Regions from separate parts of the Serratia sp. CoH_122_TC_1 genome, predicted to be linked through region 2. Evidence: riboswitches for the same ligand, from Rfam matches in the RefSeq annotation. Region 2 holds a riboswitch; each other region holds the start of a gene.
The links. A riboswitch is a leader RNA that binds a small molecule or an ion and turns the genes downstream of it on or off. The one in region 2 is predicted to bind thiamine pyrophosphate.
Positions count from the first base shown of each region.

Region 1: another riboswitch for thiamine pyrophosphate. It lies ahead of tenA (thiaminase II); the one in region 2 lies ahead of thiC (phosphomethylpyrimidine synthase ThiC).
Region 3: another riboswitch for thiamine pyrophosphate. It lies ahead of thiM (hydroxyethylthiazole kinase); the one in region 2 lies ahead of thiC (phosphomethylpyrimidine synthase ThiC).

Region 1 is NZ_JBXWLA010000014.1:9,094-19,756, forward strand. Features, by position in the region: gene gap (type I glyceraldehyde-3-phosphate dehydrogenase) at 1-874, opposite strand, end outside; gene AC2FC2_RS17785 (GlxA family transcriptional regulator) at 953-1,927, opposite strand; gene AC2FC2_RS17790 (LLM class flavin-dependent oxidoreductase) at 1,995-3,017, opposite strand; TPP riboswitch at 3,198-3,300, shown strand; gene tenA (thiaminase II) at 3,363-4,043, shown strand; gene AC2FC2_RS17800 (ABC transporter ATP-binding protein) at 4,040-4,795, shown strand; gene AC2FC2_RS17805 (ABC transporter permease) at 4,792-5,559, shown strand; gene AC2FC2_RS17810 (ABC transporter substrate-binding protein) at 5,576-6,511, shown strand; gene opgB (phosphatidylglycerol--membrane-oligosaccharide glycerophosphotransferase) at 6,760-9,063, shown strand; gene AC2FC2_RS17820 (AMP nucleosidase) at 9,275-10,663, shown strand, end outside.
Region 2 is NZ_JBXWLA010000031.1:7,314-17,976, forward strand. Features, by position in the region: gene nudC (NAD(+) diphosphatase) at 1-467, opposite strand, end outside; gene rsd (sigma D regulator) at 567-1,070, shown strand; TPP riboswitch at 1,110-1,234, shown strand; gene thiC (phosphomethylpyrimidine synthase ThiC) at 1,349-3,292, shown strand; gene thiE (thiamine phosphate synthase) at 3,285-3,923, shown strand; gene AC2FC2_RS25820 (HesA/MoeB/ThiF family protein) at 3,928-4,677, shown strand; gene thiS (sulfur carrier protein ThiS) at 4,674-4,874, shown strand; gene AC2FC2_RS25830 (thiazole synthase) at 4,876-5,655, shown strand; gene thiH (2-iminoacetate synthase ThiH) at 5,655-6,788, shown strand; gene rpoC (DNA-directed RNA polymerase subunit beta') at 7,129-10,663, opposite strand, start outside.
Region 3 is NZ_JBXWLA010000017.1:92,535-103,197, forward strand. Features, by position in the region: gene srlR (glucitol operon DNA-binding transcriptional repressor SrlR) at 1-102, shown strand, start outside; gene gutQ (arabinose-5-phosphate isomerase GutQ) at 95-1,066, shown strand; gene AC2FC2_RS20530 (methyltransferase) at 1,123-2,154, opposite strand; gene AC2FC2_RS20535 (inhibitor of vertebrate lysozyme family protein) at 2,515-2,973, opposite strand; gene thiD (bifunctional hydroxymethylpyrimidine kinase/phosphomethylpyrimidine kinase) at 3,060-3,860, opposite strand; gene thiM (hydroxyethylthiazole kinase) at 3,857-4,651, opposite strand; TPP riboswitch at 4,688-4,779, opposite strand; gene AC2FC2_RS20550 (GNAT family N-acetyltransferase) at 4,849-5,274, shown strand; gene AC2FC2_RS20555 (glycoside hydrolase family 68 protein) at 5,353-6,603, opposite strand; gene AC2FC2_RS20560 (MFS transporter) at 6,860-8,101, opposite strand; gene AC2FC2_RS20565 (winged helix-turn-helix transcriptional regulator) at 8,197-8,649, shown strand; gene rluF (23S rRNA pseudouridine(2604) synthase RluF) at 8,701-9,501, shown strand; gene AC2FC2_RS20575 (autotransporter outer membrane beta-barrel domain-containing protein) at 9,525-10,663, opposite strand, start outside.

The sequences.
Region 1 (10,663 bases), on a different contig from region 2:
AGCGCGGGTCGCCTTTATAATCGCTCGATACCAAAGGCTCATCGCTGTAGCCCAAAATATCTTTGAGAGGGCCCGACTGCGCAGCCTGACGGAACGCGGCGTTGATCTCTTCAGCCGTCACGTCGCGTTTCAACGTCACCGTTAAGTCAACGATAGACACCACCGGCACCGGCACCCGCAGCGAATAACCGGTCAGACGGCCATCGAGTTCAGGGATCACCTTGCCGAGCGCTTTGGCCGCCCCGCTGGAGTAAGGCACAATCGACTCTGCTGCGGCGCGAGCGCCACGCAAGTCTTTTTCCGGTTGGTCATGCAATGCCTGGCTATTGGTATAAGCATGCGTGGTATTCATCAGGCCGTATTCAATCCCGAAGGCCTGATGCAGCACCTGCGCCGCGGGCGCCAAACCGTTGGTGGTGCAACTGCCGTTGCTGACCACGCGGTGCTTGGCCGGATCGTACAGGTCCTGATTAACGCCCATCACTATGGTTATATCGTCGTCCTTGCCTGGCGCCGAGATAATCACTCGCTTGGCCCCACCCTTCGTGATGTGCACTTCGGCCTTGGCTTTGTCCGTAAAGAACCCCGTCGCTTCGATGACGACATCAACGCCCACGCTTTTCCATGGGATTGCGCCCGGATCTCTTTCGGAGAAAACATGAATTGGCCGACCATCGAGCAGCAGTTGGTTTTCACCGGCTTCGACACTGGCTGCCAAGGTACCCGACAGCGAGTCGTATTTCAGCAAATGCGCCAAGGTTTTGCTGTCGGTCAAATCGTTGATCGCCACAACCTCAAAGTCACTGCGACCTAACGCAGCACGCAAAACATTCCTGCCGATTCTGCCGAATCCATTAATGCCTACTTTGACCATGTTCTACTCCTTCGTTATTGGCTTTGCTGTAAATTTAAGCCGGAGAGACATTGTCGTAAATGACGTTTATAGATCAATTTACGCCAAAATGCGTGAATGAAAACGTTCGCGGTACTCGGTCGGTGTGAGGTGCAAATGCCGTTCAAAAACGCGCCGCAGATTGAGGCCATTGCCAAACCCACAGTTCATGGCGATTTGCTCAATACCTTCAGCACTCTGCTCCAACCGTTGTCGAGCCAGATACAGACGCCCTTCTTCAACAAATTTAGCGGGTGAAATGCCGGTTTCACGCGTGAACACGCGGGTAAAGTTTCGCGGACTCATGGCGACCCGTTCTGCCAGTTTTTCGACACCAAGATCGCTGGACAGGTTTTCCAGGATCCAGGACTGGAGATCACGAATCGGGCCGGGCGTTTTGGCCTGATTCAAGGGATAACGGCTGAACTGTGCCTGCCCCCCGGGCCGGCGCAGGAACATCACCAGATCTTGCGCCACTTCACGGGCCTGCACGAATCCGTAATCATCCTCCACCAATGCCAGGGTGAGATCGAACCCGGAACTGACCCCGCCGGAGGTCCAGACAGCGCCATCTTGCACGTAGATCGGCCCATTTTCGACTTTCACTTTGGGGAAACGAGCCTGCAACGTTTCCAGCAGTCGCCAATGCGTGGTTGCCCGGCGCCCATCCAGCAAGCCGGCCTCGGCCAGCAGCATGGCCCCGCCGCAAACTGACGCCACACGTCGCGCTTTAGGGGCTGCACGACGCAGCCAATCGACCACATAGGCACTTTCTTCCGCTGTCGCCCCTTTGCCGGTCACGATGATGGTATCGCGTTCCTCCTCAGGTTCGAGATCGGCCAGGCGGTGATCGGCCAACAGATTCAAGCCGGAGGAACCATGCACCACCCGGTGAGACTGGGTGGTGACTATCGCCATCTGGTAGAGCGGCGCGTCATCAGGCCTCAAGCGGTTGGCTTGCATCAAAATATCGGCGATGCCCGCCGACTCAAACAACATGCCCCCTTCAGGGACGATGATCAGGAATGTATGCATGTCCTTAAAATACAAATAAGACAAAATAAGTCAACAACGCTTCTCTCGCTGAGAAGCGTTCTGGCGTTTAGCGCCACCCTAACGCCGGGGCGACATGGGTCAAGATGGATTCAATCACATGGGCGTTATAATCGACGCCCAACTGGTTCGGCACGGTCAACAGCAAGGTGTCCGCTTCGGCTATCGCTTCGTCCTGCGCCAATTGTTTGATCAACAACTCCGGCTCGGCGGCATAACTGCGGCCGAATACGGCCCGCGTCTGCTGATCGATATACCCCACCTGATCGCTATCCTGGCCGCTGTTGCCGAAGTAGCTGCGATCCTGCTGGTTCATCAGCGCAAAAATACTGCGGCTGACCGACACGCGCGGCTCACGCTGGTGCCCTGCTGCCTTCCAGGCCGCACGGTACTCACGGATCTGCTTGGCCTGCTGCACGTGGAACGGCTCGCCGGTCTCATCATTTTTTAACGTTGAGCTTTGCAGGTTCATCCCCAGTTTCGCCGCCCAGACTGCCGTGGCGTTCGAGCTGGCCCCCCACCAGATCCGATCCCGCAAACCCGCGGAGAAAGGCTCAACACGCAGCAGACCGGGCGGGTTGGGGAACATCGGCTGCGGATTCGGTTCGGCAAAGCCTTCACCACGCAGCGCATCGAGGAACACGTCGGTATGGCGACGCGCCATGTCGGCTTCAGTCTCGCCTTCTGCAGGCGTGTAGCCAAAGTAACGCCAGCCTTCAATGACCTGCTCAGGTGAGCCGCGGCTGATCCCAAGTTGCAACCGTCCACCGGAGATCAAATCAGCAGCACCCGCGTCTTCGACCATATAAAGCGGGTTTTCATAGCGCATGTCGATCACGCCGGTGCCGATCTCAATACGCTGCGTTTTTGCCCCAATGGCAGCCAGCAGCGGGAACGGCGAAGCGAGCTGGCGGGCAAAGTGATGCACACGGAAGTAAGCCCCGTCCGCCCCCAGCTCTTCTGCCGCGACGGCCAGATCGATGGATTGCAATAACGCATCCGCAGCAGACCGGGTACCCGACTGTGACGACGGCGTCCAGTGACCAAACGAGAGAAATCCAATTTTCTTCATAGGAGTAGCCCTTAGATTCAATTATGACCGAGTTACAGTGACAAAAATGCCCCTCCTCAGGCCAGAAAAATTGTGTGCGACCGCACTAAACGAACCGTTTTTGGCTGCCGAAAAATGCCCTCATCGTTGCCCAACGCAACCGCCCGCCCGTTGTAATCAAAAAGTAAATATCGTATAACAAGCTCCTCCGAGGGGTGTCCTGTTACGGGCTGAGATGGCGCAAGCCGAACCCTTTGAACCTGATCTGGGTCATGCCAGCGAAGGGACGGGTCGGCAATAACACCATCAGTCATTGCCTGTTCATACCTCAGCGCGCCCGGATCTCCACACACTTTTGGAGGTCCCATGTTTACCCCTCAATTTGAAAATGGTCTTTACGGACGGCTGCGCCAGCAGGCTGGTCGCCACTGGCAGGACTACGTCGAACACCCTTTTATTCAGCAACTGGCCGCAGGCACCCTACCTGACCCGGCATTCCGTCGCTATTTGACACAGGATTACCTGTTCCTGATTCACTTTGCCCGCGCCTATGCGCTGCTGGTCAGCAAACTGCGTACTCTGCCGGAGATGCGTGCAGCCACCGCCTCACTCAATGCCATTGTCGCCGAACTGCCTTTGCATCTGGCCTATTGCGCAGACTGGGGGCTGAGCGAACCCGACATTGCCGCCGAACCAGAGGCCGCGGAAACCCTTAACTACACCCGCTATGTGCTCGATATCGGCCACGCCGGTGATGCACTCGATCTGCTGGCCGCTCTGATGCCCTGCGTCGCCGGCTATGCCGAAATAGGCCTGCGGCTGCTTAACGATCCCGCCACCGTGATGGAAGGCAACCCTTATGCCTCATGGATCCGTAACTATGGTGACCCCGCCTATTTATCTGGGGTGCAGGCCGCACTCGACCTGCTGGAAAACGTGGGCCACCAACGTGGGGCTGAAAGCCGCCTGGCCGAACTGTCGACCATTTTCACCACCGCCACCCGGCTGGAATCTGCCTTCTGGCAAATGGGGTTGAATGCCCAATGAGCATCGGCAAGGCCCCGAATGAGGGGACCAGACCAGGAATTCAGGTCCGGGATTTGACCCTGCGTTTTGGTCAGCAGGTGATTTTCGACCGGCTAAATTTCGATATTGCAGGCGGCAATGTTGTGGCGTTGCTCGGCGCCAGCGGTGCGGGTAAAACCAGCTTGCTGAAGATCATTGCCGGGTTGGCGAAACCCACGTCCGGTACGGTCACCGGCAGCGATGGCTTACCGATCGTAGGACGCATCGCCTACATGGGGCAAAAGGATCTGCTCTATCCATGGCTGACCATTGATCAGAACATTAGCCTCGGTGCACGGCTGCGGGGTGAAAAAGTCGACCGCGCCTGGGCAGAACATTTACTGGAACGCGTGGGCCTGAGCGGCTATGGCAGCGCCTTGCCTGCGGCACTGTCCGGTGGCATGCGCCAACGTGCAGCCATCGCCCGCACGCTGTATGAACGTCAACCGATCGTCTTGATGGATGAACCTTTCTCGGCGCTGGACACCATTACCCGCGCCAAAATCCAGCAGCTTGCCGCCGATCTGCTTGCGCAGCATACCGTGTTACTGATCACCCACGATCCGATGGAAGCCTGCCGCCTTAGTCACCGCTTGCTGGTCCTGTCACGCTATCCCGCCGGCATTGACGACAGCCATGTCATTGAAGGCTTGCCGCCACGGGCACCGGACGACCCTCAACTGCTGAAAAGCCAAAGCGAGCTACTGCTACAACTGGTGAGGGCCGCCGAATGAAGCCGCCGAGTGAAAGCCGCCTGTCGCGGATGCGCCGCAGCCTGACGGTATTTGCCGGCCTGTTACTGCTGTGGGGAGGGATAACGTTGGGTGATATTCCCGCCTTTTTGTTGCCCTCACCTTCTGCGGTCGCGCAGGCACTTTGGAATGACCGGGCTTATCTCGCTTATCACACGTTGATTACGGCGTCAGAAATCGCCTGCGGCCTGCTGGCAGGGGTATTGCTGGGGGCCGTGTTAGCACTGTGCATGATTTTTTCCCCCCGCCTGCAACGCTGGTTGATGCCCTTGGTGCTGACCAGCCAGGCGATCCCGGTGTTTGCGTTGGCCCCGTTGTTGGTGCTGTGGTTTGGTTTTGGCATGAGCGCCAAAGTGGTGATGGCGGTACTGGTGATTTTCTTCCCTGTAACCTCCGCCTTCTTTGATGGACTGCGGCGGGTCAATAACGACTATCTCGATCTGGCACGTACCCTGCGCGCCTCACCCTGGGCCCAACTGCGGCACGTTCGGCTGATGGCGGCGCTGCCGGCCTTCGGTTCCGGGCTGCGCATGGCCGCCGCCGTCGCCCCGATAGGGGCCATCATCGGCGAATGGGTCGGCTCGGCGGAAGGTTTGGGGTACGTAATGCTTAACGCTAATGCGCGCATGCAGACTGACGTCTGTTTTGCCGCGCTGTTTATTCTGGTGCTGATGACCGTCTTGCTCTGGGTGACCGTGGACGCGCTGCTGCTGCGCCTGATCGATTGGGCACCGGAAAATAACTGATAATAAGGAACCAACCATGATTAAAAAGACCCTCTGCGGGCTGCTGCTCAGCGCTACGCTGGCCGGGCAAGCAACCGCCGCTGAAAAACTGACGCTGGTGCTCGATTGGTATATCAACCCCGATCACGCGCCGATAATGGTGGCCGATCAGATCGGTGCCTTCAAGGCCGAGGGCCTCGACGTCAAGATAGTGCCACCTTCCGACCCGGCGCTACCGCCACGTCTGGTGGCGGCAAAACAGGCCGATCTTGCCATCACCTATCAACCGCAGTTGCACTTCTTCGCTGACCAGGGCTTGCCGCTGGTGCGCATAGGAACCCTGATTAATTCGCCACTCAATACCGTTATTACGCTGGATAAGCGCATCACCACCCCGGCAGGGCTTAAGGGCAAAAAAATCGGTTATTCGGTCAGCGGCATTGAACAGGCCACGCTGGCAACCATGCTCGAACATGAGCATCTCAACCCCAATGACACCAAACTGATTAACGTTAACTTCCAACTGACCAGCGCCCTGCTGGCAGGCCAGGTCGATGCGGTGATCGGCGGGTACCGCAATATTGAAGCGCTAGAATTGAAATTACAGGGGAAAGATCCGGTGGTGTTTAACGTGGAAGACTATGGCGTCCCCGCCTACGACGAACTGATCATCGTCGCCAATCGCGACACCATCACTGAGCCGAAAATCAAAAAATTCCTCGCGGCACTAAAAAAAGGCGGCGACTACCTGCACGCCCATCCGCAGGAAAGCTGGCTAGCATTCGCCAAAGCCCATCCGGAACTGAATACCGCGCTGAACAAACAGGCATGGCAAGCCAGCTTGCCGCTGTTTGCCCGCGATCCGGCCAAGCTGGATAAAGCGCGCTATCAAGCCTACGAACAATTCCTGTTCGACAACAAGTTGATCAAGAAAATCACCCCCGTGGAACAATACGCGGTGGAACTGCATTAAGCCGTTATCGGGCTCAGCCTATGAACTGCGCCCTTCTCTATGATGCCCTCCCTTTTCGCTGGCGTGATTAGTGTCACACTATTGTCACAAAAATCGCCAATCACACTCTGAGCCAGCAGAGCGATGCAAACACGCATTGCTCTGACGGTTTCAATGCGCTATACCCTCCTCTTTCTCGCGGCGGCAGCGGTCAGCGGCGTTGACCAGAGCACTAAAGTTTTTCTTTTTAATCAGACAGGGTACGGTGGATGGTTTCAGCATTAATCTCGTTTGCACTTTTTATCGCCTCAATTTTAATCTACCGGACCCGGGGCGCTGCCAACCGCTGGTGGCTTGCCACTCTGCTGACGCTGCTGGGCAGCTATCTGATCCTCAACGTTGTCCTGATCGCCAGCAACTACTTTACCGGTGACGGCATCACCGACGCGGTAATTTACACCCTCACCAGCAGCCTGAAAGGTGCCGGCGTCGGCAAATACCTGCTGCCGTTTATCGGCCTGTTGGCGGTACTGGCGCTGATCTTCGCCGTACTCACCTGGAGCCTGGTCCGACGCAAAGCGAAAAGCAGCAGTGTGGTATACAGTGTGATCGCCGTGTTGCTGGCCTTGTTTTCCGTCGGCACTACTCCCGCCTTTCAGGATATCTCCCTACTGGTCAGAAGCCAGATCAGCGGGGACACCAGCGATTTTGATACCTATTACAAAGCCCCCAAAAGAAGCGTACAGGGCAAAGCGCCGAACCTGGTGTATATCTATGCAGAGAGCCTGGAAAGAACCTACTTCGATCAGCAACTTTTCCCCGGCCTCGCTGACGAACTGAACCAACATCGTGAAAACAGCATCGACTTCAGCAACACCCAACAGTTGCCAGGCACCGGTTATACCATTGCCGGCATGGTGGCCTCACAGTGTGGCATCCCGCTGTTTGCCCCTTTCGACGGTAACGCCTCCAGCGCCGTGTCTACCTTTTACCCGGAAAACGTCTGTCTGGGCGATGTACTGAAGTCCGCCGGTTATGATAACTACTTTTATCAGGGCGCCGATCTGGCCTTCGCCGGTAAAGACACCTTTCTGAAATCGCACGGTTTCGATCATGCCTACGGCTTCAAAGAACTGCGTGGGCAGGTCAGCGATCCCAGTTACAAAAATGACTGGGGCTGGTACGACGATACCGTTCTGGATGTGGTGTTCGACAAATTTGTTGAACTGTCTAAGCAGAATAAAACGTTTTCACTGTTTACACTGACCGTCGACACCCATCACCCGGACGGGTTTATCTCCGCCAGTTGCAGCAAAAACACATTCAGCTGGCAGAACAAAGAGAACCGTTCATTAAGCGCGGTAGCCTGTAGCCAGCAGCATATCGCGGCGCTGATCGATAAAATCAAGGCATCCGACTATTTCAAAAACACCGTCATCGTGGTGTCTTCGGATCATCTGGCGATGAATAACACCGCCTATGACGTTCTGACCAAACAGAAACGCCGTAACCTGTTCTTTATCATTGACGGCACTCGCCCACAGACCGCGCTGCATAACGAAAAACGCAGCACGTTGGACAACGGCGCCACGGTATTGGACGTGATGGGCGGCGATAACTACATAGGCCTAGGCCGCAGCAGCTTCTCCAGCCCAACGCTGTCTACTGTTTTCATGAATATCGATGAGAAGATCAACGCCTGGAAACCGGCGGTAGTGAAACAATGGGGCTTCCCAAACCGCATTGACAACTTCACCCTGGGTAACCAAGGCAACAGTTTTACCTTCTCCGGTATCACCTTTAAGGTGCCATTTATCTTGAAAGTGGCAGATAACAAAATTGAGCCGATGTTTAACGTTTATCTGTCCACGCCGCTGAAAAAGCAGCTTGCTGGCTTGGGCGCAGGTGAAAAATTCGTTTGGGTCGACAAATGTTATGAAATTGGCCGGGTATGGGCACCTGAAATGGCACTGAGCACCGAAACCTGCGTCGCATCAGGCAATCTGGCCGCCCCGCCGCAGATCGTACAGGCCAAAGGGGGGAACTACCGCGGCAAGGTCAACTTTAGCGGGCCAGAAGCAGACAGCGTTGCCGCTTATCAACGCGCCATAGAACGGTTGAATGTGGACGATGCCGCCGTTAAATATCAGGCAGATGCCATCGCATTTATGCTGCCGGGCATGCCGGAATACGTGAAGGCCATCACCGGGGTTTCCAGCGTTGAAGACTGGGGCCGCTGGTCAGATGCCAATCTGGCACCGGCGGTGAATATCGATTATGTCGCCCCTCTGCCGCCCGCCTTCGATCTGGTGCTACGCGCTCGCGCCTACGGTAAAAACGTTGGCGAGCCGATCTCCGTGCGCGTTGGCGAGCAGGAACAGTTTGTGACGCTCACCGAGCAGGACACCACCGTAACCCTGCGCTTCGACAACCCCGGCGGCGCACAGAACATCAGTATCACGCCACCGACGCCGACTGAACCGCAGGAAGGTGCCAGTGGTGGCTTTACCCCGAAGAAACTGGGCATTGGCCTGGTGTCGCTGAAGATAGAACAAACCGCCCCCGCCTCCTGAGCCTCACCTTGTAAGGGCGCCGCATGCGGCGCCCGCGTTAATCGGGGCGAATGTATTCGCCCCCTGCAGCAAATCCCCCGGGAGTAAATGCGAACGCTGCTTTTTCTTTTCCCCGTATTCTATTCGCCCATATTCAGCTAACCTGTTGCTGTGAATTGATATTGGCATCCGCCTGCCTCCCGCCGCATCGCGGGAGAACCAAGGAGAGAGTATGAGCAGTCAGCAATCCGGCACCGGCCTCACCCCCACTCAGGCGATCGAACAACTGGAAGCGCTGTATGACGCCTCGGTTGAAGCACTGCGCCAGGCAGTGGGGGATTTTATCAATCACGGCGGGTTACCCGACGCGCAGACCCGCGCCGCAGGGTTGTTTGTTTACCCCGAACTGCGTGTCAGTTGGGATGGGCAAAAGTCTGGCCAGAGCAAAACCCGCGCCTTCGGCCGCTTCACCCATTCCGGCTGCTACACCACCACCATTACCCGCCCGCAGCTGTTTCGCCATTATCTGACCGAGCAATTGACGATGCTGGCGGGTGAGTACGATGCGCATATTGAAGTGCGGCCCTCACAGCAGGAAATTCCTTTCCCTTACGTGATTGACGGTTCCAACCTGATGTTGGATCGTTCGATGAGTGCCAGCCTGGCGCAGCATTTCCCGACAACCGAGTTGGCGCAAATAGGCGATGAAACCGCCGACGGCCTGTTTCACGCCACCAGCACCTTCCCGCTGTCGCATTTTGATGCCTTACGCGCCGATTTCTCGCTGGCGCGGTTACGCCATTACACCGGCACCCCGGTAGAGCATTTTCAGCCCTTCGTGCTGTTCACCAACTACACCCGCTACGTGGACGAGTTTGTCCGCTGGGCCTGCGCCGAAATAGCCGATCCGGCCAGCCCTTATATTGCGCTGTCCAGTGCCGGCGGCATCTACATCACGCCGGAAACGACCGCGCCAGATCAGGCCGTTTCCGACTTGGCCTGGAAAAACCACCAGATGCCGGCCTACCATCTGATCTCACGTACCGGTCAGGGCATCACGCTGATCAACATCGGTGTCGGTCCGTCCAACGCAAAAACCATCTGCGACCACCTGGCGGTACTGCGACCAAGCGCCTGGTTGATGATCGGCCACTGCGGCGGCCTGCGTGAAAGTCAGTCGATCGGTGACTACGTATTGGCTCATGCTTATCTGCGCGATGATCATGTGCTGGATTCCGTGTTACCGCCGGATATCCCTATCCCCAGCATTGCCGAAGTGCAACGTGCCCTGTACGACGCCACAAAAATGGTCAGCGGCATGCCGGGTGAAGAAGTTAAACAGCGTCTGCGTACCGGCACCGTAGTGACCACCGACGATCGCAATTGGGAATTGCGCTATTCTGCTTCGGCGCTGCGCTTTAACCTCAGCCGTGCGGTCGCCGTCGACATGGAAAGTGCCACCATTGCCGCTCAGGGCTACCGTTTCCGGGTGCCCTACGGCACGCTGCTGTGCGTATCGGACAAGCCGCTGCACGGCGAAATCAAGCTTCCGGGCCAAGCCAACCGCTTTTATGAAGGGGCAATTTCAGAACACCTGCAAATCGGTATTTGCGCCATTGAT
Region 2 (10,663 bases):
ACGGTATGAATACCACCGCGATGCCGCACGTGTTGTGCCAACAAGATCTCATCATCGCGCCGAATGGCAACAATCACGCAAGGGGCTATCTGCGGGTAGTAACGCTCCCGGCAATGGTTGCACAGGCAGGCGCTTTCGGTACGGCTGAGGTGCATCTCATGGCCGCAGTAACCGCAGTAACGATGAGAACGGTAAAAATCGGCCAGTTGCACGCCGCGCCCTGCGAGTTGAAACAACCCGCGATCGAGTTCAAGCAGTTGGCGTACCGAGCCCATTTCCTGCGGCATTGCATGCCGTACCAACCAGACCGGCAGCCCTTCCCATTCGCCAATAGCGCGTGCCATTCGCCCTTGCAGGGAGAATGATGCCGCAGAACCGCACGGCAGTTCACCGTTCGGTAACCAAAGTTTGCTTTCATGGCTGACGATCCACCAGCCATTTTCATTACCTGTTAATGCAAGTTCCATATCGTTGTTGCACAACCTCAGCTTCACTGGCACTCTACAAATCGGCCTTGTTACATTTTAATAACTTACTGTTACGTTTTATTACTTACGGAGTCAAACATGCTCAACCGTTTGGAAAGCCTGACTCAGCGCGTTGGTGGTAGTAATGAATTAGTTGATCAATGGCTTCAGGCTCGCAAGCAATTGCTGGTCGCCTATTGCACCCTCGTGGGCATCAAACCGAATAAAGAAAAGCATACGCCGCTGAATGAAAAAGCGCTGGAGAACTTTTGCCATAATCTGGTGGATTATCTCTCTGCCGGTCATTTCCATATCTATGACAGAATTATCAAACAAGTGGAAGGCGCATCCAGTCCCAAAATGTCTCTGGCAGTTAACATCTACCCCAAGCTCTGGGCCAATACAGAGCAGATCATGGCCTTCCACGATCGCTATACCGAAGTAGATATTGATCAGGATGTGTGTCTGGAATTCCATCAGGCGTTGTCAAATATCGGTGAAACGCTGGCAGCACGTTTTACCCTGGAAGATAAGTTGATCCAATTGGCAGCTGAAGCCTGGCAACAAGCCCTGACGGACGCCCCCTTGGATCAGACCCGTTAAAATTTTGTAGTGTTTTTTATTATCCCTCCTATACTGGGGGGCATCTTGTCGGAGTGCCTAGCGCCTGATTTGTTCATCAAATTGGCCAGGCTGAGACCGTTAATTCGGGATCCGCGGAACCTGATCGGGTTAATACCCGCGAAGGGAACAAGAGTAATCTATCGCCATAGGCAGGTGCCCCAATTTGGGACAATCCCGTCCTGCTGGCCAGCATCATTACTCCCTCCGAGCTCCAGACAAGCAACTTTCCCAACCCAACACACTGGTAGGAACTTGCTATGTCTAACGTTAAGAAACCTCGTGCCCGTAAAGAGCAACGCGAAGAAGCCCAGCAGTTTATTGAGACTCTTCAGGGCGTTTCATTTCCCAACTCACGCCGTATTTATTTGCAGGGCTCACGTAGCGACCTGCAGGTACCGATGCGTGAAATTCAACTTAGCCCGACGCTGATTGGTGGCGACAAAGATAACCCACAGTACGAACAGAACGAGGCTATTCCGGTGTATGACACCGCCGGCCCTTACGGCGATCCGCTGTCAGAACTCAACGTGCATAGCGGCCTGACAAAGCTACGCGCGGAATGGATCGCCGAACGTGGCGATACCGAAACCCTCAACAACGTGAGTTCAGGGTTTACCCAGCAGCGTTTGGCGGATGAGGGTCTGGATCACCTGCGTTTTGAACATCTCCCGCAGCCACGCAAGGCGCAACCCGGCAAATGCGTCACCCAGTTGCACTACGCACGTGCCGGTACTGTCACACCAGAAATGGAATTTATCGCCATCCGCGAAAATATGGGCCGTGAACGTATCCGCGGCGAAGTATTACGCCACCAGCACCCGGGGCAAAGCTGGGGCGCCAACCTGCCGGAAAACATCACACCGGAATTTGTCCGGCAAGAGGTCGCTGCAGGTCGCGCCATCATCCCTGCCAATATTAACCACCCTGAATCCGAACCGATGATCATCGGCCGCAACTTCCTGGTGAAGGTCAACGCCAATATCGGGAATTCAGCCGTAACTTCTTCGATCGAGGAAGAAGTCGAGAAACTGGTGTGGTCCACCCGCTGGGGTGCGGACACCGTGATGGATTTATCCACCGGTCGATATATCCACGAAACGCGCGAATGGATCTTACGTAATAGTCCGGTACCGATCGGCACAGTGCCTATTTACCAGGCTTTGGAGAAGGTCAACGGGGTCGCGGAAAACCTGACCTGGGAAATGTTCCGCGATACGCTGCTGGAACAAGCGGAACAAGGCGTCGACTACTTCACCATCCATGCGGGTGTACTGCTGCGCTACGTCCCCATGACCGCGAAACGCCTGACCGGTATTGTCTCCCGTGGTGGTTCGATCATGGCCAAGTGGTGCCTGTCCCATCATCAGGAAAACTTCCTGTATCAGCACTTCCGCGAAATCTGTGAAATCTGCGCCGCCTATGACGTCTCACTGTCACTCGGTGACGGGCTACGCCCAGGCTCAATTCAGGATGCCAACGACGAGGCTCAGTTCGCCGAACTGCACACCTTGGGTGAACTGACCAAAATTGCCTGGGAATATGACGTGCAGGTAATGATCGAAGGCCCAGGCCACGTGCCGATGCAGATGATCCGCCGCAACATGACCGAAGAGTTGGAGCACTGCCACGAAGCGCCGTTCTACACCCTCGGTCCGCTGACCACCGACATCGCACCAGGTTATGACCATTTCACCTCCGGTATCGGGGCCGCCATGATTGGCTGGTTCGGCTGCGCCATGCTCTGCTATGTCACGCCGAAGGAACACCTCGGCCTGCCGAACAAAGAAGACGTCAAACAGGGCCTGATCACCTATAAGATTGCTGCCCACGCGGCGGATCTGGCCAAAGGCCACCCCGGCGCACAGATCCGCGATAACGCCATGTCAAAAGCACGCTTCGAATTCCGCTGGGAAGATCAATTCAATCTCGCACTCGATCCGGCCACCGCACGTGCTTATCACGATGAAACGCTGCCGCAGGAATCCGGCAAAATTGCCCATTTCTGTTCCATGTGCGGGCCGAAATTCTGCTCGATGAAAATCTCGCAGGAAGTTCGCGACTATGCCGCAGCCCAGGAAGCCGCCAAACCGGTAGAGGTGCAGGTAATCGGGATGGAAAAAATGTCAGCCGAGTTCCGATCACGCGGCAGCGAGCTCTACCACAGCGCCGGTAACCTGCAGGAGGAACTGAGCAATGACTGATATCAACACACCTTTCCCCGCTACACCGCACAAGTTGGGGCTATACCCGGTTGTCGACAGCGTTGAATGGATTGCCCGCCTATTAGAAGCAGGCGTCACCACGATTCAACTGCGCATTAAGGATCTGCCGGAAGAGCAAGTCGAAGAGGATATTGCCGCAGCCATTGCCCTCGGTAAAAGGTATAACGCCCGGCTGTTCATCAATGACTACTGGCAGTTGGCGATTAAACACGGTGCCTATGGCGTACATCTCGGTCAGGAAGACCTGGATACCACCGATCTGGCGGCTATTCACCGTGCCGGATTGCGTTTGGGCGTTTCCACCCACGACGATGCCGAGCTGGCCCGCGCCATTGCGGTAAAGCCGTCTTATATTGCGCTGGGGCATATTTTCCCGACGCAAACCAAAGATATGCCTTCCGCCCCCCAGGGGTTAGTCGAACTGAGACGCCATATCTCCGGGTTGAATGATTACCCGACGGTAGCGATCGGCGGGATCAGCATTGATCGCGTAGCCGCCGTACTCGATTGTGGCGTTGGCAGCGTGGCCGTCGTCAGCGCAATTACCCAGGCCGCAGACTGGCGAGCAGCCACCTCAGAATTGCTGCAACTGATCGAAGGCAAGGAGTAATACCATGTTGAACGATCAAGAGTTCCTGCGCTACAGCCGTCAATTGCTGCTGGAGGATATCGGCCCAGAAGGCCAGGAGAAGCTAAAACGTTCGACGGTGCTGATTGTCGGATTAGGAGGCTTAGGCTCCCCCGCCTCACTCTATTTAGCCGCCGCCGGTGTGGGTACCTTGTTGTTAGCAGATGACGATCAGTTGCACATCACCAATCTGCAACGTCAAATTCTGTATCGCAGCACCGATGTTTCAAAAAGCAAAGCCTGCCTGGCGCAACGTCAGCTACAGGCATTAAACCCGATGATAGAAACCCTCGCGATGGAACAGCGTCTGCAGGGCGAAGCATTGAAGCATGCCGTAGAACGCGCTGATTTGATTTTGGATTGCAGCGATAACATGGAAACTCGCCATGCGGTGAATGCCGCCTGCATCAAGGCCGGTAAACCGCTGATCAGCGGGAGTGCCGTGGGGTTCAGCGGCCAGTTGTTGGTTATTGAGCCGCCCTATGCCCACGGCTGCTACGCCTGCTTGTATCCGGAACACACCGAACCCCAGCGCAACTGCCGCACCGCGGGTGTACTCGGTCCGGTGGTCGGCGTCATGGGTACGCTGCAAGCCCTGGAAGCGATAAAAATGTTGGCGGGAATGCCTTCCGCCATCAGCGGCAAACTGCGGCTCTTCGACGGAAAACAACAAAGCTGGAGCACACTGCAACTCAGCCAGGCCAGCACCTGTGCGGCATGCGGAGGGGCAGCATGAAGATCCGGCTTAATGACCAGCCGTTAGAATTAGCGCAGCCACTGAGCGTCGACGCACTGCTCAAGCAGTTGGAACGCCACCAGCCGGGCACCGCGCTGGCTATCAACCAAACCATCATCCCGCGTGCCGACTGGGTCAACCACCTGGTGCAGGACGGTGATGACATCTTGCTGTTTCAAGCTATCGCGGGAGGCTGACATGTTGAAAATCGCCGATACCACTTTTACTTCACGCCTGTTTACCGGCACCGGAAAGTTCGCCACCCCTGCGCTGATGTTGGACGCCTTACAGGCCTCTGGTTCCCAGTTAGTGACCATGGCCATGAAGCGCGTTGACCTACGCGGCGGCAACGACGCCATTCTGGCGCCGCTGCAGCAACTGGGGGTTCGCCTGCTGCCGAATACCTCCGGCGCAAAAACGGCCGCCGAGGCGGTGTTCGCCGCCCGACTGGCACGTGAAGCCCTTGGCACACATTGGGTAAAGTTGGAAATTCACCCCGATGTGAAATACCTGCTGCCGGATCCGATTGAGACCCTGAAGGCGGCGGAAACGCTGGTGAAAGACGGCTTTGTCGTTCTGCCCTACTGCGGCGCCGATCCGGTGTTATGCAAACGTCTCGAAGAGGCCGGTTGCGCGGCAGTCATGCCACTCGGTGCGCCGATTGGTTCTAACCGGGGGCTGAGAACCCGTGATTTCCTGGAGATCATTATCGAACAAGCAAAGGTGCCGGTAGTGATCGACGCCGGTATCGGTGCGCCAAGCCATGCGTTAGAAGCCATGGAGCTGGGTGCCGATGCCGTGCTGGTCAATACCGCTATCGCCGTAGCACGCGATCCGGTACAAATGGCTCGGGCATTCCGTCTGGCGCTGGAAGCCGGTGAATTGGCACGTCTTGCCGGACTCGGCAGCAGCCAGCGCAATGCGGTAGCTTCCAGCCCATTGACTGCTTTTCTCAGTCAGACTGGGGTGGCATTGTGATGACCAATGACTTCAGTCACCGCTGGCAGCAGTTGGATTGGGACGACATCACCTTACACATCCACAGTAAAACCGCACGCGACGTGGAACATGCGCTGAATGCGGACAGACTGACACGCGAAGATTTTATGGCGCTGATCTCCCCCGCTGCCGCAGCGTATCTGGAACCGCTGGCGCAACGCGCACAACAGTTGACCCGCCAACGCTTTGGCAACGTGGTCAGCTTCTATGTGCCACTTTACTTGTCCAACCTGTGCGCCAATGACTGTACCTACTGTGGTTTTTCGATGAGCAATCGCATCAAACGTAAAACGTTAGATGCTGCGGAAATAGAACGTGAATGTTTGGCCATCAAAGCACTGGGTTTTGAGCATTTACTGTTGGTCACCGGCGAACACCAGACCAAAGTTGGCATGGACTATTTCCGGCAACATATTCCGGCGATCCGCCGCCATTTCAGCTCGCTGATGATGGAGGTGCAACCGTTGGAACAGGAAGAGTATGCCGAGTTGAAAGCTCTGGGGCTGGATGGCGTCTTGGTTTACCAGGAAACCTACCATCCCGCGACCTACCTGCAGCATCATCTGCGCGGCCAGAAGCAGGACTTTCATTGGCGGTTGGCCACGCCGGATCGCTTGGGCCGAGCCGGGATCGACAAGATCGGCCTGGGTGCTCTGATCGGGCTGTCCAACAGTTGGCGTACCGACTGCTATATGTTGGCTGAGCACCTGTTCTACCTGCAACAAACCTACTGGCAGAGTCGTTACTCCATTTCATTTCCACGCCTACGCCCCTGTGCCGGGGGTATCGAACCGGCATCAATCATGAGCGAACCGCAGTTGGCACAGTTGATCTGCGCCTTTCGCCTATTCGCTCCTGATGTAGAGCTGTCCTTGTCGACGCGTGAGTCACCGTTCTTCCGTGATCATATGATCCCGGTAGCAATCAACAGCGTTAGCGCAGGATCCAAGACCCAGCCCGGTGGTTATGCTGACGACGTCGCGCCTGAATTGGAACAGTTTGAACCTCATGATGGACGTACACCGCAACAGGTGGCACAAGCCATCAGCGATGCCGGTTTACAACCCGTGTGGAAAGACTGGGACGGATATTTGGGGCGAAGCCCGCAATAACCAGCAACCCTTGCAGCACAGCCTGAAAAGGGGTGGAAACGCCGCGCAGATGCCGCCAATGCGTCTGGTACAGGAAATGGGTCTCGCTATAGTGGCGATGCTGGCTGCCAAACCCGGCGCCAGCCGGAGCCCTCATATTCTCAACGGCTCCGCCTTACTCCTCCCCCGGATCACGTCGGGTACTTTCCCGCGTGACTCCGGGGCCCTCTACATGTTAACTCCAGGATTCTTCACTCAGAACAACGCATCGGCATGTTGTAAAAGCAAAAAAAAACCGCCCCCGAAGGAGCGGTTTATCTGGCAAGGGCCCGGCAAGCCGGGACCACGGCATATTCAACGATTAATCGTTGTTGCCGCCCAGGCCTGCGTTCAGCAGTTCAGCCAGGTTAGCCGTTGCTTCTTCCGCGCTGACCTGCGGAACAACTGGCGCTTCACCCTGTGCTTTACGGCGCATACGGTCCTGGTGATAAGCGTAACCGGTACCGGCTGGAATCAGGCGGCCCACGATAACGTTCTCTTTCAGGCCACGCAGTTCATCACGCTTACCGGCAACTGCCGCTTCGGTCAGAACGCGCGTCGTTTCCTGGAACGATGCTGCGGAGATGAAGGACTCGGTCGCCAAGGAAGCCTTGGTGATACCCAGCAGATCGCGTGAGAAGGTTGCCTCGATCTTGCCTTCAGCAGCAAGCTGACGGTTGGCAATCTTAACGCGTGACACTTCAGCCTGCTCGCCTTCCAGGAACTCGGTGCTGCCCGCGCTGACGATGGTACCTTTACGCAGCATCTGACGAACGATAACTTCAATGTGTTTATCGTTAATCTTAACGCCTTGCAGACGGTAAACTTCCTGCACTTCGTTGGTGATGTAGCGGGTAACCGCATGCACACCACGTAGACGCAGAATGTCGTGCGGAGACTCTGGGCCGTCAGAAACAACGTCGCCACGCTCCACAACTTCGCCTTCAAACACGTTGAGCTGACGCCATTTTGGAATCATCTCTTCGTAAGCGTCGCTGCCGTCCAGTGGGGAGATTACCAGGCGACGTTTGCCTTTGGTCTCTTTACCGAACGAGATAATCCCGCTGATTTCAGCCAAGATTGCCGGTTCTTTCGGACGACGTGCTTCGAACAGATCCGCAACGCGTGGCAGACCACCGGTAATATCCTTGGTACCGCCGGATTCCTGAGGAATACGCGCCAAGGTATCACCCGCACCGATCTGAATGCCGTCTTCCAGCTGCACAATCGCTTTACCTGGCAGGAAGTATTGAGCAGGCATATCAGTACCTGGAATCAATACGTCGTCGCCTTTAGCATCAACGATTTTCAGTGCCGGACGCAGGTCTTTACCGCTACCGGTACGCTCTGCGCTGTCCAATACAACCAGAGAAGACAAACCGGTCAGTTCGTCGGTCTGGCGTGTAATGGTCTGGCCGTCAACCATATCAGCGAAGCGGATGAAACCACTCACTTCGGTGATAACTGGCATGGTGTGCGGATCCCAGTTAGCAACGGTTTCGCCGCCGTTAACTTCTGCACCGTCACCTTTGCCCATGACAGAACCGTAAGGCACTTTGTAGCTTTCTTTAGTACGGCCGAATTCGTCGATCAGCTTCAGTTCGGTGTTACGAGAGGTAATCACCAGCTTGCCTGCGGCGTTCATAACGAACTTCACATTGCTCAGCTTCAGCGTACCCTTGTTTTTCACCTGGATGCTGGATTCAGCAGCCGCACGAGATGCCGCACCACCGATGTGGAACGTACGCATCGTCAGCTGTGTACCCGGCTCACCGATTGACTGTGCCGCGATAACGCCGATAGCTTCGCCTTTATTGATGATGTGACCACGTGCCAGGTCGCGACCATAGCAGTTTGCACACACACCAAAGTCGGTTTCACAGCTAACTACGGAACGGACTTTAACGCTGTCGACAGAGTTCTCTTCCAACAGGTCACACGTCTTCTCGTTCAGCAGGGTGTTGCGTGGTACGAGGATGTCAGCCGTACCCGGCTTGATGACATCTTCTGCAGTCACACGACCCAGAACGCGTTCGCGCAGTGGCTCTTTAACGTCACCACCTTCGATAACCGGAGTCATCATGATGCCGTTGTGAGTCCCACAGTCGTCTTCGGTTACAACAAGATCCTGCGCCACGTCAACCAGACGACGGGTCAGATAACCGGAGTTAGCCGTTTTCAATGCGGTATCCGCCAGACCTTTACGAGCACCGTGCGTGGAGATGAAGTACTGGAGTACGTTCAGACCTTCACGGAAGTTCGCAGTGATTGGCGTTTCAATGATGGAACCATCTGGCTTAGCCATCAGGCCACGCATACCGGCCAGCTGACGAATCTGTGCTGCAGAACCACGCGCACCGGAGTCGGCCATCATAAAGATGCTGTTGAAGGAAACTTGTTGTTCCACTTCGCCGTCACGGTTAACCACGTCTTCTACCGACAGGTTTTCCATCATCGCTTTAGCAACACGTTCGTTTGCCGCAGCCCAGATATCGATCACTTTGTTGTAGCGTTCGCCGGCAGTTACCAAACCAGACTGGAACTGCTCCTGGATTTCAGCAACTTCGGTTTCTGCTTCTTCGATGATCTCCGCTTTCTTAGCCGGGATAACCATGTCATCGATACCTACGGAAGCACCTGAACGGGCTGCGTAAGCAAAACCGGTGTACATGATCTGGTCAGCAAAGATAACGGTCGGCTTCAGGCCCAGGATGCGGTAACAGGTGTTCAGCATCTTGGAGATAGCTTTCTTGCCCAAAGGCTGGTTAACGATCGAATACGGCAGACCGCGCGGTACGATCATCCACAGGATGGCGCGACCTACGGTAGTGTCGATGATCGAAGTCTGGTGTACAGTCTCGCCTTCGGTGTTTTTGATCTCTTCGGTGATACGCACTTTGACACGCGCATGCAGAGAAGCCAGACCGGCGCGATAAATACGCTCCGCTTCTTTCGGGCCGCTCAACACCATGCCTTCGCCTTTGGCGTTAACACAGTCACGGGTCATGTAGTACAGACCCAATACAACGTCCTGAGAAGGAACGATGATTGGCTCGCCGTTCGCAGGTGACAGGATGTTGTTGGTAGACATCATCAACGCACGCGCTTCCAGCTGAGCTTCCAGCGTCAAGGGTACGTGAACAGCCATTTGGTCACCATCGAAGTCGGCGTTATATGCCGCACAAACCAGCGGGTGCAGCTGGATTGCCTTGCCTTCGATCAGAACCGGTTCAAACGCCTGGATACCCAAACGGTGCAGAGTTGGTGCACGGTTCAGCAGTACCGGGTGTTCGCGGATAACTTCGTCCAGGATGTCCCAAACGACAGCTTCTTCGCGCTCAACCATTTTCTTGGCGGCTTTGATGGTGGTGGCCAGGCCACGCAGCTCCAACTTGCCGTAGATGAACGGTTTGAACAGCTCAAGTGCCATTTTCTTAGGCAGACCGCACTGATGCAGACGCAGGTATGGACCTACGGTGATAACAGAACGACCAGAGTAGTCAACACGTTTACCCAGCAGGTTCTGACGGAAACGACCCTGCTTACCTTTGATCATATCGGCCAAAGATTTCAGAGGACGCTTGTTAGAACCGGTGATAGCACGACCGCGACGGCCGTTATCCAGCAGGGCATCTACCGCTTCTTGCAGCATACGCTTTTCGTTGCGTACGATGATGTCAGGCGCAGCCAGATCCAGCAGGCGTTTCAGACGGTTGTTACGGTTGATCACGCGGCGATACAGATCGTTCAGATCTGAAGTCGCGAAACGGCCACCATCCAACGGAACCAGCGGACGCAGATCCGGCGGCAGTACCGGCAGCACGGTCAGGATCATCCACTCTGGCTTGTTGCCAGAC
Region 3 (10,663 bases), on a different contig from region 2:
GTAGACACGCTGATTACGGATAAAAACATCAACCCGGATTATCTCGCCGCACTACAAGCGAAAGGTATCAATATCATTCTGGTAGGAGATTCTGATGAGTAACGCCTCGGCCCTTCTGGCCTTTGCCCGTGAAACACTGGAAATTGAGCTGACAGAAGCACAACGTCTGCTGGAACGGCTGGACGATAATTTCGTCCGCGCCTGCGAACTGCTGCTGAACTGCCGTGGCAAGGCCGTGGTTTCCGGCATTGGCAAGTCCGGTCACATCGGCAAAAAAATCGCCGCCTCTCTGGCCAGTACCGGCACACCGTCGTTCTTCGTACACCCGGCGGAAGCGCTGCACGGCGATCTCGGAATGATCGGTGCCGATGACGTGGTGATCTTTATCTCTTATTCAGGCCGAGCCAAAGAGCTGGATCTTATCCTGCCGCTACTGGCGGAAAATACTATCCCGGTGATCGCCATCACAGGCGGTAAAGAGTCACCGTTAGCACAGGCAGCGGCCTGCGTGCTGGATATCAGCGTTGAACGTGAAGCTTGCCCAATGGGGCTGGCACCGACCTCCAGCGCAGTCAATACGCTGATGATGGGTGATGCATTGGCCATGGCGCTGATGCGTCAACGCGGTTTCAATGCCGAAGATTTTGCCCGCTCACATCCTGGCGGCAGTCTGGGCGCACGTTTACTGAATCGGGTACATCACCTGATGCGCACAGGCGATCGCCTGCCTCAGGTCAGTGAAAATGCCAACGTCATGGAAGCGATGCTTGAACTGAGCCGCACCGGGCTGGGCTTGGTGCCCGTGTGTAACGCACAGCAGAAAGTGGTCGGCGTCTTTACCGATGGTGACCTGCGTCGCTGGCTGGTGAAAGGGAATAGCCTGCAGGATGCGTTAAGCCCGGCAATTACCCGCCCCGGCTACCGCTTGCCAGAACAGTGGCGCGCCGGAGAAGCGCTTGAGGCGTTACACGAACAGCATATCAGCGCTGCCCCGGTGGTCAATTTGGACGGCGTACTGGTGGGCGCGATCAACCTGCACGACCTGCATCAGGCGGGCATCGGCTGACGAAAAGGACAGAAACCCGCATTGTTTGCGGGTTTCTTTCTATCCTCAGCGTTGACTTAGCTGGGCACTGCCTCAACGATCGAGACATAACAACCGGTGTTGATTATCCGGTTCAGCTTCAGATCGGCAGTGGCCAGCAATGCCCTCAGTTCTTCTTCGGTACGCGCTTTCCCGCCGTCAAAACTCCCCATGAGCAGCAGATCGATCTCTCTGGCACTGTCCCAATCATGACCTTCTGGGATCACCGGTTCCATGATCAACAGTGTCGAATCAGGATGCATAGCATTGCGGCAGCTGCGTAATATCCGGCTGGCCGGTTCGTCCGGCCAGTCCATGGTGATGTATTTCAATAAATAAAAGTCCGCCGTCGGACACGACTCGAAGAAGCTGCCGGCACAGGTTTCCCAACGGGAATCGTCCCCGAGTTCACCGAGCCGATTTCTCGGCAAGATCTGCGGCTGATCGAAAAGGATACCTTTGAGCGTCGGGTTAGCACGCAATACGCTCAGCAGCAATCCGCCCAATCCCCCCGCAATATCCACCACCGTCGCATTTTCTGGGAAATGATAATTTCGCACCAGGAATTTATTTTCCACCGATGACATGGACGACATTCCGGCATGAAAATCATTTTCCGACGCGGGAATATTTTCCCTCGACCAATATTCATAAAAAGACATTCCGAACAGCTGTTTGAACACCGGGTCACCCCGAACAGTTCCCGTCAACTTGCCCAAAGGCAGCCAGAATGTGTCATCAGTAAGCATGATGACTGCAGCACGCAAAGAATCCCTGGCATCGGAGCGCAGGCATTGCGCCACCGAATTTAGCGCGAAATGGCCGTCGTTAGAAACGGTAAAAATATTGCGAGATACCAGCGTGCGCATAACGCGATGCAATAAGTCCTGATCCACCGTCAGCTGACTCGCCAGCTCCCGGGACGTTTTGGGCGTATCAATCAGAGCGTCGGCCACGTTCAGCTCCGTCGCGACCCGCAATGCGGCCTGCACGGTGAACCCCATCGCCTGATCCAACAAGTATAATGACGCTTTTTCATCTTCAGAAAGAGTAATGTGATTTGTTTCCATGATCATAATGCTCCGCTTACATATTTATCTCCAGACACCATTGCAAAAAGCTGCAATGCCTATTTTTCCGGTGAAAATAAATTCGCCAAACAAGATCATAGACACTAAATAAAATAAAAACACAAAATAAAAGTGGTTATTATTTAAGAAAGAAAATAAAACTCACAACCCATTAAATACTAAGGAGATAAATATAATTACGCACAACAAAATAATACAAAACAGATATAACCAAATAATAAAATCATTATGAAATAACATTTATCCTATTTTGACATTGTTTTATATGGGTTTAATTTTAATGTTCTATATTCATCGCAAAAAAACGGCCAAATGCGTCAGCATTCAGCCGAATACTGATTATTTCCAGTCTGGATTATTCTCGAACTGTTGTTTCAACAGCGCCTTCATGTCCTCGTCCGGCTTGCCCAACCATTGGTATTTAGCGTATTTCTTCGGATGATCAACCGCTTCCGGTTTGTTCGCCACTTCGACGCGCACCGCCCATGCCTGTGACTTGTCTTCTTTAAACGCCACCATCATAAAATTGTTGGCACAGTCGTGGGGTTTGCACAGATTGCCCACCAAATAATTTTGGCCCTTCCAACTCAGGCTTTGCGCCGGGGTTGATGTCCCCATTCCCTTACGCGCCCACCCCGGTAAACGGGCCTGGCCTTTCACCATGTTCTGCCAACTTGTCTGGTAGCCCGGCAGCTGGATCACATCGGAGGTAGTGACAATTTGTTGGGCAACGCTGCCCACGCTGAAGCTGAGTAACACGCCGAAGATGGCACCGCGAAGTGCGTTTTGTCCTGTCATGGCCTTCTCCTTTAATAAAATTCGTCTGCACCCGGCCAAAACCGGGCCTGAATCTAGTCAGACCACAGTGACGGCAAAAAGTTGACTCACCACCAGGCGTGAAAATGATGCACCGGTCCGATACCCTGCCCCACTTCCAGGGTGTCGGCTTGCTGCAACGCTTTTTGTAGATAATCTTTGGCCGACGCCACCGTGCTGGCCCAATCATCATGGCGCGGGCGCAATGCGGCTAACGCGGCGGAAAGTGTACAACCGGTACCGTGCGTATGACGGGTCGCCACACGTGGCGCAGTGAAACGCAGTTCCTGCCCATCACTAAACAACCAGTCCGGGCTCTCACTTTCACTCAGATGACCGCCCTTCATCAGCACCGCCCGACAGCCCATTGCCAGCAGCGCCTGGCCTTGCTCACGCATTTGCCGTTCATTCTCCGCCGGCGCACATTCCAGCAAAGCCGCAGCTTCCGGCAGGTTCGGCGTAATAATCGACACCAACGGCAACAGTTCGCGACGAATAGAGTCCACGGCCTCTGGCGCCAACAGGGGATCACCACTTTTCGCCAACATCACGGTATCCAGCACCACAAATGCCGGTTGGTAATGACGCAAACGCTCCGCCACCGCCTGCACAATGTCAGTGTTAGCCAGCATACCGATTTTGGTGCTGTCGATACGCACATCGCTGAACACGGAATCAAGCTGAGCGGCGACAAAAGCAGGGTCAATATTGTAAACCGACTGCACCCCGCGGGTATTTTGCGCCACCAGTGCGGTAATAACGGAGGCCCCGTAGGCACCCAGCGCAGAGAAGGCTTTCAGGTCAGCCTGGATACCTGCACCGCCGCTCGGATCGGTACCCGCGATAGTCAATGCGTTAATTCGTTTCATTGCAGATCCTCCGGACGCAGTTGATACAACGCGTCGAGGAACGCAGGGGTGAAACTGCCCGGCCCTGCGGCATCGCGCGTGGCACGTTCACCACACAGCGACATCACCCGGCAGGCAGTCGCGACGTTGTCCAGCCGATCGCCCGGCAGGCTGCAAAATGCCGCCACTACGGCCGATAAGGCACAGCCGGTTCCCACGACCCGCGTCATCAGTGCGTCCCCCCCTGCGACGGCCCACTCACGCTGGCCGTCGGTGACATAATCCACGACCCCGGTTACCGCCACGACAGCGCCACTGCTCCGTGCCAGCTCACGCGCGGCGGGTAAAGCCGCCAGCGAATCGTCCGTGCTGTCTACGCCGCGCCCACTTGTCTGCAGACCGCTCAGCGCCATGATTTCGGAAGCATTACCGCGGATCGCCGCCGGTTTTTTACCTAACAGGCAATGGGCAAAGGCAGTACGGTACACCAACCCACCAACCGCCACCGGATCCAGCGTCCATGGCGTTCCCGCCGTATTGGCGGCCTCCACCGCCGCCAGCATGGATTCGGCACGTGAGGCATTGAGAGTACCGATGTTAATCAGCAAAGCATTCGCCAGCAGGCTGAACTGCGCTGCCTCTGTCGGTTCCACCACCATCGCAGGGGAAGCGCCGAGCGCCAGCAACACGTTAGCCGTCAGCTCCTGCACCACTTCGTTGGTCAGGCAGTGAATCAATGGGGGTTGGTGCTTAAATTGGGTCAAACAGGCCGCGGCACGGGCGCCGGGTAAAGCATCAGGTCGAGCGAACATATTCCTCCCAACCGGCGTTCAAGAAGGCGGGTACCGGTTGGGGCACCGAGACTTCCCTACGCTGGCATAATCCAGATCAGGTAATACGGGTAAAATCTCAGCCCCTAGAGGCACCCCGAGTCAAGACAGCCATTATTGGGGTTGCTGACGGTGAGGTCAATTGCGCTATAGTGTCAAAAAAATAAAAAGGAGATGCCATGCAGATCAGACCCTACCAAGAAGCCGACCGCCCCTTCCTGCGCACGCTGTATTTGGCATCACGCAAAGCGGCGTTTCCGTGGCGCGATACCGACGATTACCGACTAGAGGATTTCGATCGTTCGACGTTGGGTGAGGATATCTGGGTAGCGGAGGATCAGGGGACGCTACTGGGATTTGTATCGATTTATCGCCAAGATAATTTTATCCATAATCTGTATGTTGATCCTCACCTGCCGCCCCTTGGCGTAGGCAGTGCCTTACTGCAGGCGGCAGAACAGACATTTACTGCCACCGGTTCATTGAAATGTCTGGTGAAGAACGAAAAGGCGTTGGCGTTTTATCATAAACACGGCTGGCAAAAGATAACCACCGGCAACGACGGCGCGGAAGACTACTACCTGCTGCACTCGCCTAAAAAATAGCGTCATCCGCTGTGCGCCAAACCTGAAAAGGCCTGACATCGTCAGGCCTCTAAAACGGCTCAGGCTACAAACCGCCGATTACCCTTGCAAAACGATATCCTGCATCGCCGGGATATAACCGTAATCGTACACCTCGCGCACAAAGGAACGGTCGCCTTCCAGCACAATCCGCACCGTTGGCGCTTCCGTCCCGCCGATACGGTAATCCTGGCCGCTGGTTGGCACGCTGTCGATGAACGACGTCACCAAACCATTTGGCATCACGCAATGCGAATACGTCTGGAAAGGCTGTTCCGGCGGGTTACCCAGCACCAGGCCTGAGGCGTTCATCGGCGTGTAAGGCCCGGTCAGACTATCGCTGACGAAACCGTACACCCCATCCGGCCCGGTCAACCCTTCGGCATAGGTGAATTTATGGCTGATGGTGAACAGGTAATATTTGCCGTCCTGGAACACATAGTGCGGGCGTTCGGTCTGATCGTTGACGCCCACAGCCGTAACCAGCGGCGGCAAAATCTCCCACTCTTCACCGCGATTATCCTTCGCCACCGCCAGGCCGATACAGCCCACCTGGAAACGTGCGCCGCCTACCTCTTCATGGCCCGGCGGCACCAGCCCCAGCTCTTGCGGGCCAACCACATGCGAACCGCGATCGCCGGCTACGTTACCCTCGAACACCATATACAGTTTGCCGTCCTGCGGATCGATAAACGGGCTGGGGTCGCGGAAGTTCCAGTAGGGATTCTGCGCTTCGGTCTGGTAATACACCCCGTCGGCCTCGAACAGCGATTTCACCTCGTTGAAATCCTGCAGTTGCACGCCGTCATCCGACGTCACAATGCGGCCGCGCACTTTGGCAATGGTGGCACCCGGCGTCACGCAGGTGTAATACAGATCGATATCGCCTTCGTTATTCAACAGGATAGGAGTACCCGCCCATTCACGCGTCGTCGGTGAAACCCCTTCCGCCATCACCCGGCCGCCGAAGATCCAGTCTTTACCCGTACGAGAATACCAGTAGCACATGCGCGCACGGCCGTGGCGATCTTCCCAGTCGCGCTTGATGTCGTAATTGCCGTTGCCATCAATATACTGCGGGTCATAAGGATGGCGATCGGCGGTCAGCGTCAAAATTACTGACCAGCCGTTGACGGAAACCACGGTGCCCTCCAGGGTGCGCAGCGGCATGGTGTCCCAGATGAACACGCTGTCACTCATGACCGGAAAATCGGCGCTCACCAAGGGTTGCGTGGTGGTCGGATCGTTTTCGTTGACTTTCAGCGCCTCTGCGCGGGTCCAAATGGTCGGTTTGTAATTTAGGTTTGTCATAATGATTTCCTCTTAGCAAGTAAGCTCCCCCATGCCGGGAACGACGGCGGCAGGAGCGATGGGCGCGGTAAAATGTGACCGCTGCGGCTGATGAGTGGCCGTGCCGCTATATTGCTAAATCGGTTTTGCTAATGCATGCGGTTGGGTTTGTGTGGTGCACCAGACAAAATCTAAGGAGAAAGAGGGGGAAATGAGTGGGATAACCATCGGCGCGCCGCAATTGCAATTACTGTGCGACGCACTGATTTCCCAACTGTTATTGCTCTACCACCGCGCCTGAGGCCGGCATGCCGCGTAATGTCAGCCACCAGAACAGCAAGGCGACCAGGCTAACGCCCGCACCGAGCCAACACACACCACTCCACCCCGCCCAAGCGTAAGCATGCGTGCTGGCGAAGGCCCCCAGCCCACTCCCCACGGCGTAGAACAGCATGTAGCAACCGACCAATCGGCTGTGGGCCTGCGGATGTGCATTGAAAATCAGGCTCTGATTCAGTACGTGAATGGCTTGACCCGCCAGATCGAGCAACACAATACCCATAATCAGCCAGCCCAAACCGTAACTCAACATGCTCAGGGGAACCCAAGCCGCCACCAACAGTAACAGGCAGACACCGCTCGCCACCTGCCCCAAACCGCGATCGGCCAGATGCCCGGCACGCACCGCCGCCAACGCACCCACCGCCCCCACCAGACCAAAGGCTCCGATCGCCGAATGCGAAAAGTTAAACGGGGCCTGACTGAGTGGCAGTACCAGCGCACTCCAGAAAATACTGAATGCCGCAAACATCAGCAGCGCCAGCATACCCCGGATCTGCAACGTGCGATCACCCCATAACAACGTCAGCATTGAACGCAACAACGCCGGATAACTGAGCGTCGACGGCGGTGTGCGTGGCGCAGGTAACAAACGCGCCAGCACCGGCAGCAGAACCAAGGTTACCGCAGCGGAGAAGAAATAGACGGCTCGCCAGCCCCCCATATCCGCCAGTGCGCCAGAAAGCGTTCGCGCCAGCAACAAGCCCAATACCACCCCTCCCTGTGCAGCCCCCACCACCCGCCCTCGCTCATGCGGCGCTGCCAATGTCGCGGCAAAAGCGATAAGCCCCTGCGTCATCGCGGTGCCAAACAGCCCCACCAGCAACATGCCACTCAGCAGTAACAGGCTGTTGTCCGCCCAGCCGACCACGCACAGGGCAGCAATCAACAGCAGTTGTTGAACCGCCAACAGCCGGTGGCGATTAATCCGATCCCCCAATGGCACCACCAGCAATAATGCCAGCGCACACCCCAACTGGGTTGCGGTGATCACCATGCCAACCGAGGCCAAGCTGATAGTAAAATCGTGGGCAATGGCGTCCAGCAAAGGCTGAGCGTAATACACGTTTGCCACGCTGAAGGCACTGGCTCCCGCCAGCAACAACACCAACGACGCAGGAAGCCGGCCCAGCACTTCCCCCTGTGACGTACAGACCGGATCCAGTGCTTTATCACTCATCCTTCACCCCAAAGTGGTTTCATTATTAAACCCAATGAACTTTACGCACAGAGGTTTTATAATGCAACCAGATCTTGCTGCAGGAGTTGAACGCTGTGAAACGTAAAAGTATGGAAGATGCGCAGTGCCCGGTCGCGCGCACGCTGGATGTGATTGGCGATTGGTGGTCGCTGCTGATCGTGCGCGACGCCTTCGACGGCGTGCGTCGCTTCAGTGAGTTTCAGAAGGGATTGGGGATGGCGAAGAATATTCTCTCCACCCGTCTACGCACGCTGGTGGCGCACGGCATTCTGGAAATTGCGCCTGCTTCGGATGGCAGCGCCTATCAGGAATATCTCCTCACAGATAAGGGACAAGCTCTGTTCCCGGTGATCGTCGGATTGCGCCAGTGGGGTGAGGATTATCTGTTTAAAGAGGGAGAAGCAAGGTCAACGCTGGTAGAAAACGACAGTGGGTTAACGATACCGCGCATGACGCCGACGGGCAGTGACGGGCAAACGCTGACGCCGCTGAATACGCGTGTGGTGAAGGTTGATGAACTGGCGTAGCCTTCGCAATACACCCCGGGTAAGGTATAGTCCGCGTTTTACGGGGTAACTATGCTGACTCACTCATCCATTCGCCTTAACAAGTACATTAGCGACAGCGGCATCTGTTCCCGTCGCCAAGCCGATCGTCATATCAAACAGGGCAATGTCTTCATCAACGACAAACGGGCTGACGTAGGTGCGCAGGTGTTTCTCGGGGATAGCGTGAAGGTGAACGGGCAGCAGATAGAACCTCGTGATGCTGATGATTTGGTGCTGATCGCACTGAATAAACCTGTTGGTATCCTCACCAGCATGGGAAAGCATGAGCGAGATAACATCGGCGATTTTGTTAACCACCGTCAACGTACCTTTCCTGTCGGCCGCCTGGACAAGGCTTCTCAGGGGCTAATTTTCCTGACCAATAACGGTGAGCTGGTCAATAAAATCCTCCGTGCCGGCAACAATCACGAAAAAGAGTATCTGGTTACCGTCGACAAACCGCTGACCGACGCATTTATTCAAGGCATGAGCGCAGGTGTGCCCGTACTGGGCAAAGTGACAAAAGAATGCCGGGTGGAGAAAGAGACCGAACAGGTATTCCGCATCACATTGGTACAAGGGCTTAACCGCCAGATCCGCCGCATGTGCAAATATTTTGGTTATGAGGTCACTAAACTTGAGCGCGTGCGCATCATGAATATTGATCTGACAGGACTGCCGCTGGGCGCGTGGCGGGATTTAACCCATGATGAGCGAACCACCTTATTCAAATTGCTAGAGCACTCCACGTCCGAAGACCACGGCCAGCCCCAGAACGCCGAGATATCGCCAGGCAACGAGGGTCTGTTGCCCAACGATATTCCGCTTTAACCAATACCTCACTTTTCAGAAAATCAGAATGACCATCTGATATTGGCATTGACCGCATTCACCTGGGTATCAGCGCCGTATTGCCCCTGATAACCGAGATCCAAGGTGGTGGAACGCGTCAGTTTCACACTCACCCCGACGTCCGCCACCATCAGGTTGTCATCAACCGCAGTGCCTTGGGTGATAAATGCGTCGCTGCCGGCAAAGGCCATACGTGAAGACGTGGATTTATCACCGTAGGCATGCTGCCAGCCTAATGAACCGTATAAGCTGACGTTCTTCGGCAGCTCGGTGAAGCCGCGCACACCCAACGTTGAGTAGAAGGTATTCATCGTGTCATTACGTACACTAAGTGCTGCAGCCCCGCCCTTTTCCTGGAAATTATCGGTATGCAGGCGGATATAGCTCAGATTGACGAAGGGCTCAATATTCGCATCCGATTGTCCAAAACGGTAACCCGCTTCGGTAAACGCCAGCAGTGAGTCTGCATCATAGTCAGCCTTGAGCCGATCCGAGTAATTGCCAAAGTTAACGTTGCGTTCATTTTCCAGACGGTGCCAGGTGTAGCCCAGAGCACCACGTAGCGAGAAGGCATCCTGCTGCCCTGCGGCGTAAAGGCCGAGGTGGTAATTATCGCTGTCAGACTTGGAACGACGGCTGTCAATCTTGTAATCACCGCGGCTATAACCAAAATATCCCCCAACGCGAACGCTGTGATCGGCTAATTTATGATCCGCGCCCAGCAGGAAACCACTGGTGTTGCCATCGAGTTTTCCGACGTTCTCATTTCCGCTGTTTCTTGCCCATGAGCCAAACGTCTGCCCCCATACACCATTATTTTCAGCTTGAGCCGGCCGAACCAGCGTCATCGCCAGCGACGGCACAGGCAACGGATCATTATCAAACACGCGTAGCATGCGTTGATTCAGCACATTGAACAGCATGGTGCTGCCTGCGATCAAATTGGACTGCATGGATGGATACACTTCGCCAGACAACTGATTGAACGCCTCGCGCGCTTCCGGTGCACTCAATAACAACACGGAATTATACAGCGCCAGTGAAGGGCCACTTTGTGTCAATGACGAAAGTGCACCCGCGGTATTCCACTGATTATGGGTTTGCGCGACCGTCTGGAAAATACCTGGTTCGCTCGGGTTTT